2 regions of the Bacillus sp. JJ1521 genome follow, and region 2 is predicted to be linked to the other one. Evidence: riboswitches for the same ligand, from Rfam matches in the RefSeq annotation. Region 2 holds a riboswitch; the other holds the start of a gene.

Region 1 (4,095 bases), on a different contig from region 2:
TCACATATGGTTGACGTTATTTGATTGAATATTGCCCATTCTTTTTGCGGATTTTAGAAAAAATGAAACTAAATCATGTTTGATTCGTAAATTAAATATAAGAGAAATGTAATGCTGATAATGTATATCATAACTGTGTTCACCCATTTTTTTTATTATCTTATTTCTGGTAAGGAGGTGCTGGAGGTTGGAAAAGCATGTAGATGCTATAAAAGCGATTATAAGTAAACTGAGAAGTACCATCAGTAAAGAAAGTTCAAAAAAGCTGGATTTGAATAAATGTGAACGAGTAGTTAATAAGTTGGATTCTTTTTCGGTAACCTGTGAAGAATGTCAGCAGCATTTGCTTAAATTAAAAAATCATTTCGTTCAACTAGAATCTAACGCAAAAGAGATTGATATGGATATTAAACAACATAAAAAAGTGATCCATGACATTGTCTCTCATCTTGAAAAGAAGCATAAATTGGTGCAAGAAGGAATGTACCTATCATTATTCTTGTCGATAGGAATTAGTATGGGCGTTGTGTTTGGATTAACCATATTTGATAATATTGGCTTAGGACTACCAATTGGAATGAGTATGGGCATTGCAATTGGTGTAGGTTTAGATGCAGATGCGAAGAAAAAAGGGAAAACAATATAGTTTTTTGGACACAGCAATCGCTGTCCCTATTCCATCCGCTCTAAAATCGGAGTCGCCAATAATTAGCAACAATGAGCATTTTTACGATATAAACTCCAATAATAACTTTATATATTTGTATAACACTTTCGCCAAAAACCGATACTACAAGAGGCATTAAAAGGACAATAACTCTCAAGATTATTGCAGTCACTCCAGTTCTTTTTGCATATTTATCTTTTTCACCATAAAAGGTAGTTTCACTAAAACCGATAATTAAGGATAACTTCTTTTTTACACGGATTAGATAACCTAAATAAATGATAAATACTCCTGCAACTATAATAGCTATCGAGCTAAAAGTACCCAAAAAAGCACCTCCATTTCATATTTAAAATACGATTTAAGAAGGTAATAGTTTCAAACTAATAAATTGCAATAAACTTATCATGAATACTTCAATGGAATAAAAAGGGAAGGGGACAAATCCTCACTTTCAATGACAATCGCTGTTAATCCAGTATCCGTTTTCGTTTCATGCCATTCATCTTTTTCCCAAAAAACGGCATCCCCAGGCTCTACCTTACAGTATTCATCATTTTCGCCGCGGACAAACCCTTCACCTTTTACAATTAATAAAAATTGCGGGACCACAGCTTGATGAAAACCCACGATCCCATTCTTATCTAAATGCATACACCCGATCTGAGTTGTCATATTTGTACGTATAATACGGTTCATAATAAAGTCCGAATTAAATTGTGAAATTCGTTTACCTCGATCTTTGTTAAATGTATAAATCTCCATGCTATACCTCCTAAGTTTGGGATATTTTTATTACTTCTCCATTACCTCGTAAAACACCTGCTATTTGAGTTCAAAAATGGGGGTGTCTGAACTTTTTGTGATTTAGAATGTGGATTATAATTGAGTAATCAATGATATTTTTAAGCGGAGATTTTCCGATTAAGTAAAGAAAAATTGCCGATTTACACGTTTTTTGAATCAATAGTCGGAATCTTTCCGGCTGTTTAATCTATTTTCAGTTCTATTTGATACATAAGAGAAATTTCTGCTCCTATATTATCTAACTCGCTTTAATATCCAATCAATCTGTAAAACTTACAGGTGGTTTCTTGAAAAAATTTAAAAATGTGAACCCAATAATTGGGGGATACTCAATATTTATCCATTGAACTAGTTCGCTCAGGTTTGGTCTACTGTCCCTCTTGTTTTATTTCCATTGCTATGTTTAACTAGTATCTAGTAACTTAATAATCTAACAATTCGACTAGGGGAGCATGCAAATGCTGAGAGATAGAAATATCGACCCTTTGAACCTGATCTAGGTAACACTAGCGTAGGGAAGTGGGGTTGGTATTTTTCGTGTAAACGATTAAATTTGCCGAACCCATTTCTAGACACTAGTGATGGGTTTTTATTTTGTATCCTCCCTGAAGTCAACTAGTTGAAAGGGGAAATGAAAGTGAGCAGTTTATTTACAGATCGAATATGGAATCGAGTAGAGCCGATTTGGAATTCGTATTTGGAGCATCCTTTTGTGAAAGGGATTGGCGAAGGTTGGTTAGATAAGGATAAATTCAAGCATTATATGAAGCAGGATTATGTGTACCTAATTGAGTACTCCCGTCTATTTGCGTTAGGGAGTGCAAAAGCACCTGACTTAAAAACGATGTCCATTTTTGCAAACCTTTTGCATGGCACATTGGAAGTGGAAATGGATCTTCACCGCCAATATGCTGCAAAATTTGGTATAACTCCTGAGGAGCTTGAGGCAACCGAGCCCGCTTCAACTACGACTTCATACACAAGTTACATGCTGAACGTAGCTCAACTTGGTGGTGTTGAAAATATTGTTGCAGCTGTCCTTGCCTGTGCATGGAGCTATAATTTCATTGGGAAAGAGCTAGTCAAATGGCCAGGAGCAATAGATCATGAATTTTATGGCGAGTGGGTAAAAATGTATGCATCTGATGAATTTACTGAGTTAGCAGATGATTGTAAGAATCTCATCAATGAAATGGCAAGTGAAAAACCAGAACGTGATCTAGCAGTACTTGAAGAAATCGTTGTTAAAACTAGCATGTACGAATACATGTTTTGGGATATGGCGGAAAACAAAGAGGAATGGCCTATTAATCTTTGAATAAGTGGGTCAAGGGGGACAGGTACATTGTCCCGTTTTCAAAATAATCCAACACTTATGTTGACAAACTATTGCCAATTCATGTAAGGTATTAATAAATATACCAAATTTAATACGATTTTCTCTTATCAAGAGTCGGGGAAGGAACCTGGTCCGTTGATCCCGCAGCAACCGTTACTATGAATGTAACAAGGTGCTAATTCCAGCAAGCGTATGCTTGAAAGATGAGTGTGGACGTACATAGTGCCTCTTCCTCATTGGAAGGGGCTTTTTAAATTCTTATTTGAATTTGGAAATTCGTCTATTATTTGGTGAAAAAATAGGAAATGGGGAGATTTAATATGACTAGTTTGTACAAAAAAGAATACTTTGGTAGACTGCCTGAATTGAATAAGTATGCGTCGGAGGCATTTCAATCTTTCATCAAGTTTGATAGCCAAGCATTAGCTGCAGGTAGACTTTCCGTGAAACAGAAGGAACTGATTGCCGTAGCAGTAGCTCATATCACGGGTTGTCCATATTGCATTGATTTACATGTAGGAAATGCAAAAAAGAATGACTCTACGAAAGAAGAAGTCACTGAGGCTATTTTTGTAGCGACAGCATTGAAAGCAGGTTCCTCTTTAGCTCATGGAGTGAATGCACTTAATGCTTATGATGGAAAAGGTGATAATGAGCTATATAAAGCAGCTTATTTTGCAAGACTGAAAGAATTTGCTGAATTAAATGGAGAGGCATTTAAAGCATTTATTGATTTTGACACGAAGTCTCTCAAAGCGCAAAACATAACAGAAAAAGATAAAGAGTTGATTGCGGTTGCTTGTGCACACACAACAGGTTGCCCGTACTGCATTGACCTTCATACGAAAAATGCGAAAAAAGCAGGTGCTGATTTAGAAGAAATCTCAGAAGCTATTTTCGTTGCAGTTGCCTTAAAAGCAGGATCTGCGTTGGCTCACAGCGTGAATGCGCTTAATGCTTATGATGAGAAGTAATTAAAATAAAACCTATTGACAAAAAAACGAAATAACTTTATACTAAAAACAACTATTTTGTATTACAAGGTAGTTGTTTTTTTATCCGCTATCTTGTTTAACCAACTACCTGTGGATAATCTTATTTTTTTAGTTCACTATCTTGTATAACATACTAGAGGAGGCAGTATGATGAAATGTCGATAAGAAGCCAATTGTTAAAAGGAATTTTAGACGGATGTGTTTTGGCTGTCATTGAAAAGGAACCTGTCTATGGCTATGAGCTTTCACAAAAACTGCTGAATATTGGTTTGGCTGATGTGAGCGAA
Region 2 (4,095 bases):
ATAGATGTAACCTGGCTATTTAACGAACTTTTTCGTTGATCATCCATTCCCTGTGTTACTTCATCATAATTATCTAAAAAGATAATTCCTAAAACGGTTCGCTCCGCTTCATACAATTGCACAATTTCCATTTGTTCCGTTACATCAAAGAAATAAAGCAAGCGTTCTTCTCTCTTTATTATGACTTTGAATTTCTGCTCATTTAACGTTATCGTATCACTTTCGATCTCTTGTTGTATTAAGGGAACAATCAGTTCCTCGACCTCGTAAAGGGATCTTCCTACTAATGAATCTGCATCCAAACAGTTAGATAAATAGGCATTCGCCCACTCGACCTGAAACTCCTCATTATAAAGCAAAATCCCAATTGGCATTTCCATTAATGCCTCTTCGCCAACCTTTTTTAAGCGATACGAAAGGGTTGAGATATAATGCTCCATTTCCTTTTTTAGATGTGAGTTTGCTTTGTATAAAAAATACACAATGAATCCAAGGAGCAGAAAACATGCTAACCCAATTACCCATTGAAAATAAATAAGAATTGCACTAAAAATACTTGTAATCACAAGCAATGCATATAAGGGATAGCGAAATAACTTCCTTTTGTAAAAGTCTGGCATGTAATTTTCAGCTCCTAAAGCTTTGTTTTACTTCTTTTCTCTTATTCGTTGTCGCAGTTGGAATCCTAAGTCAATTATACCTAAGATTCGAATAATATAAAGGAGAAATGGTGTTAGAATTGTCAGCACAATTGGCACTGCCTTTGGAATTCTTTTTTGATGGCAGAAGTAATAAATAAATGATAATCCTTGAATGACCATGAGCATCTGCAAAACAAAAAATAAATTTAAAAAGGCCGTATACCCAAACGTACCCTTATCCAGTTCAACAAAGCTAAAAAGTAAAATCAGTAAATAATACCATAAGATACTCTTAGGAAAGGTGATCTCACGAAAAGGCGGGAACGGATTCATTTTCACTTGAAGTCGTACAAGCACTGGTTTCATTGCCACAACCGTAACAAAGGCTAAAAACATAGCAATCAATACAAACATACTTGGGATCATGTATTGCATCATGTCAATGGAATCTTCCAGTTGCTTAATAGCCTCTGTATTTACATCTCCCCCTGTTGCCCTCATTATACTCTCAGCCATTGCAAAAGATTCCCGCGAGCTTTCTCGGATCATGTCAATGACATCAATTTGCAGGACCACAATCGCTGTTACATAAAGCAAAACGATTGAGAACAAATAGGATAAACAGGATCCTAAAAATAGTTCAATTCCACTTCTTCCCCTGTTAATCAATTCACCTAATAAGATACCTGTTATTCCAAACATTAGCGTATGTAATATCCCAATGACAGAACCGAATAACCCCGATAATAAAAAAGCAATGAGAATAAATAGTAATGATGGCTTTACCCTATACCTCACTGTAAACAGGATAAATGGAACGGGCAAAAAAAATAAAAGCACGATTCCAAGTAGTGGAACATATAAAGCAACAAGTAACAGTACACTATATATTGCTAAAAGCATACCGCCTTCTGTTAATATTTTTGCATTTTTCACCTTTTCACCTCAAATTAAATAACACACACCTTTTTTACAATCACTTTCTATTTTAAAGTTTTACGATAAAGTCTTCAACCTTTCAGGACTATGAAAACTAGAAAGCGAAACTTTTTGTTTTACTTTTCCCTATTTTCCATTATGATAGTAGTTATATAAGGAAACGTAACCACAAGGGGAGCAAATTTGCTGAGAGTGAACATTTAAGTTCAGACCCTTCGAACCTGTTAGTTAACACTAGCGTAGGGATGTGGAGTTATTTTGAGAACCAATACTTTTATTAAAGTTGTTCTCCTTGGGGTACGTTATTTTACAACATACTTTAAGGGGGATTTTTTTATGAGAAATACAAGATTACAGGCAATGATTGAAGCAGCTATTTTTGCTGTATTGGCGCTTGCATTGGACATTTTTGTACCATCCATTAAAATCGCTACTATATCAATTTCTTTTGCAATGGTTCCCATATTTATTATCGCATTAAGATGGGGATTCAAAACAGGATTTCTGTCAGGATTAATATGGGGGTTATTACAGCTTGTATTTGACCCTCAAATTATTCATCCGTTACAAGGTTTTATTGAATTTGTTATTGCATTTCCTTTTATAGGTTTTGCTGGCTTATTAAAAAACCCAGTTCAAAGGACTTTAATCAATAATAAAAAGGGATTAGCTATAGGTATTATTGTCATTGCAATATTCATAGGAAGTGTAGCGCGTTACTTCTGGCACTTTCTTGCCGGATTCATCTATTGGGGCATGTATGCACCAAAAGGAATGGACCCAGTGTTTTACTCCTTTACGTTTAACAGTATTGCAATGCTAGGATCCTTTATTGCATGCTCCATAGTTTTGATTTTACTTATCGTAGCTTCACCACGCTTTTTCATTCAAAAGGAAACTATGTAATTATATATTTGCCTCTTTTAGAGGCTTTTTTATATGTTTCCTTTTACGATAATCAAATAGACGAACTCCGTTTGAAATTATGATGTCTTGTCCTTAATGAGTAACCAACAAAAAGTAAAATAAGCGTAGGTTTTCCGATTAAATGCAGAATGGAGCTCGTTTCAGGGGATATGAGCGGAGATATTCCGACAATGCAAAGAAAAATCCCCCATTCTTACGGTTTTCGAGCCAATAGGCGGAAACTCTCTGTCTATTTAAGCTTTATTTAATATAAATTACTAATTAAGCGGAATTTTTACGTCTATTTATCAGTCTGGGGGCTTATCTAAATATCGTGTTATTGAAATAATATTAAAACAAATAAGGCACCCAAATCATTATGATTGGGTGCCTTAAATTTAAATTATTACTCACCAGATACATATGGTAGTAATGCCATTTGACGAGCACGTTTAATAGCAATTGTTAATTTACGTTGGTATTTCGCACTTGTACCAGTTACACGACGAGGTAAGATTTTACCACGCTCAGAAACGAATTTTTTAAGTAAATCTACTTCTTTGTAATCGATGTGTGTGATTCCATTAGCTGTGAAGTAACACACTTTACGACGCTTTGCACGTCCACCTTTACGTCCGCCTGCCATTTATTTTCTCCTCCTTTTCAATTTAAGATTTTATCGATTAGACTTACAAGTTAGAATGGAAGATCATCATCTGAAATATCAATGGGTTGTCCATCATTAGCAAATGGATCTTGGTCTACTCTTGTAGGTCCTTGGTTTTGATTTGGGTTCTGACTCTGTCCAAATGGAGAGTATCCACCTTGGCCACCGCCTTGGTTTCCACCCTGGTTGCCTCCATAGCCACCTTGATTGCCCCCTTGATTACCACCATAGCCTCCGCCATAGTTTCCACCAAAGTTTCCTCCACCGCTGCGCTGTTGGTCATTCGCATTTCTAGGTTCAAGGAATTGAACACTTTCTGCTACAACCTCAGTAACATATACGCGTTTGCCATCCTGGCCTTCATAATTTCTTGTTTGAATACGACCATCAACGCCAGCTAAGCTTCCCTTTTTCAAGAAATTAGCGACATTTTCAGCTGGTCGGCGCCAAATCACGCAATTAATGAAGTCAGCTTCACGTTCACCTGACTGATTCGTAAATGTTCTATTCACTGCAAGTGTGAAGGTTGCAACTGCAACTCCACTTGGGGTATATCGTAATTCCGGATCCTTTGTAAGTCTCCCAACGAGAACTACGCGATTCATCATCAGAACCATCTCCTTAACAGGATATTGAAACAGAGTCTATACTCTAAAAAATTCTTATTCTTCTTCTTTAACAATGATATGACGGATAATGTCTTCACTGATTTTCGCTAAACGATCGAATTCGTTAACAGCTTCAGAGTTAGACATTACGTTAAGAATCATGTAATAACCATCGCGGAAATCATTGATTTCATAAGCTAAACGGCGCTTACCCCATTCTTTTACGTTTGTAATCTCCGCACCATTATCAGTTAGAACGCCATTAAAACGCTCAACTAAAGCCTTTTTCGCTTCATCTTCAATGTTTGGACGGATAATATACATAACTTCGTAT

The links. Region 2 has a riboswitch for thiamine pyrophosphate ahead of thiT (energy-coupled thiamine transporter ThiT). Riboswitches for the same ligand answer to the same signal wherever they lie in the genome.
Region 1: linked by a shared signal. The riboswitch ahead of tenA (thiaminase II) and the one ahead of thiT (energy-coupled thiamine transporter ThiT) in region 2 are both predicted to bind thiamine pyrophosphate.

What each region holds. Positions count from the first base shown of each region.
Region 1 is NZ_JBALOX010000123.1:17,825-21,919, forward strand. Features, by position in the region: gene V7147_RS16675 (hypothetical protein) at 188-646, shown strand; gene V7147_RS16680 (DUF3784 domain-containing protein) at 687-995, opposite strand; gene V7147_RS16685 (cupin domain-containing protein) at 1,073-1,432, opposite strand; TPP riboswitch at 1,909-2,009, shown strand; gene tenA (thiaminase II) at 2,106-2,792, shown strand; SAM riboswitch class I at 2,915-3,023, shown strand; gene V7147_RS16695 (carboxymuconolactone decarboxylase family protein) at 3,134-3,787, shown strand; gene V7147_RS16700 (PadR family transcriptional regulator) at 3,964-4,095, shown strand, end outside.
Region 2 is NZ_JBALOX010000074.1:34,845-38,939, forward strand. Features, by position in the region: gene V7147_RS12175 (DHH family phosphoesterase) at 1-620, opposite strand, end outside; gene V7147_RS12180 (YybS family protein) at 648-1,577, opposite strand; TPP riboswitch at 1,742-1,843, shown strand; gene thiT (energy-coupled thiamine transporter ThiT) at 1,917-2,486, shown strand; gene rpsR (30S ribosomal protein S18) at 2,893-3,132, opposite strand; gene ssb (single-stranded DNA-binding protein) at 3,183-3,761, opposite strand; gene rpsF (30S ribosomal protein S6) at 3,816-4,095, opposite strand, start outside.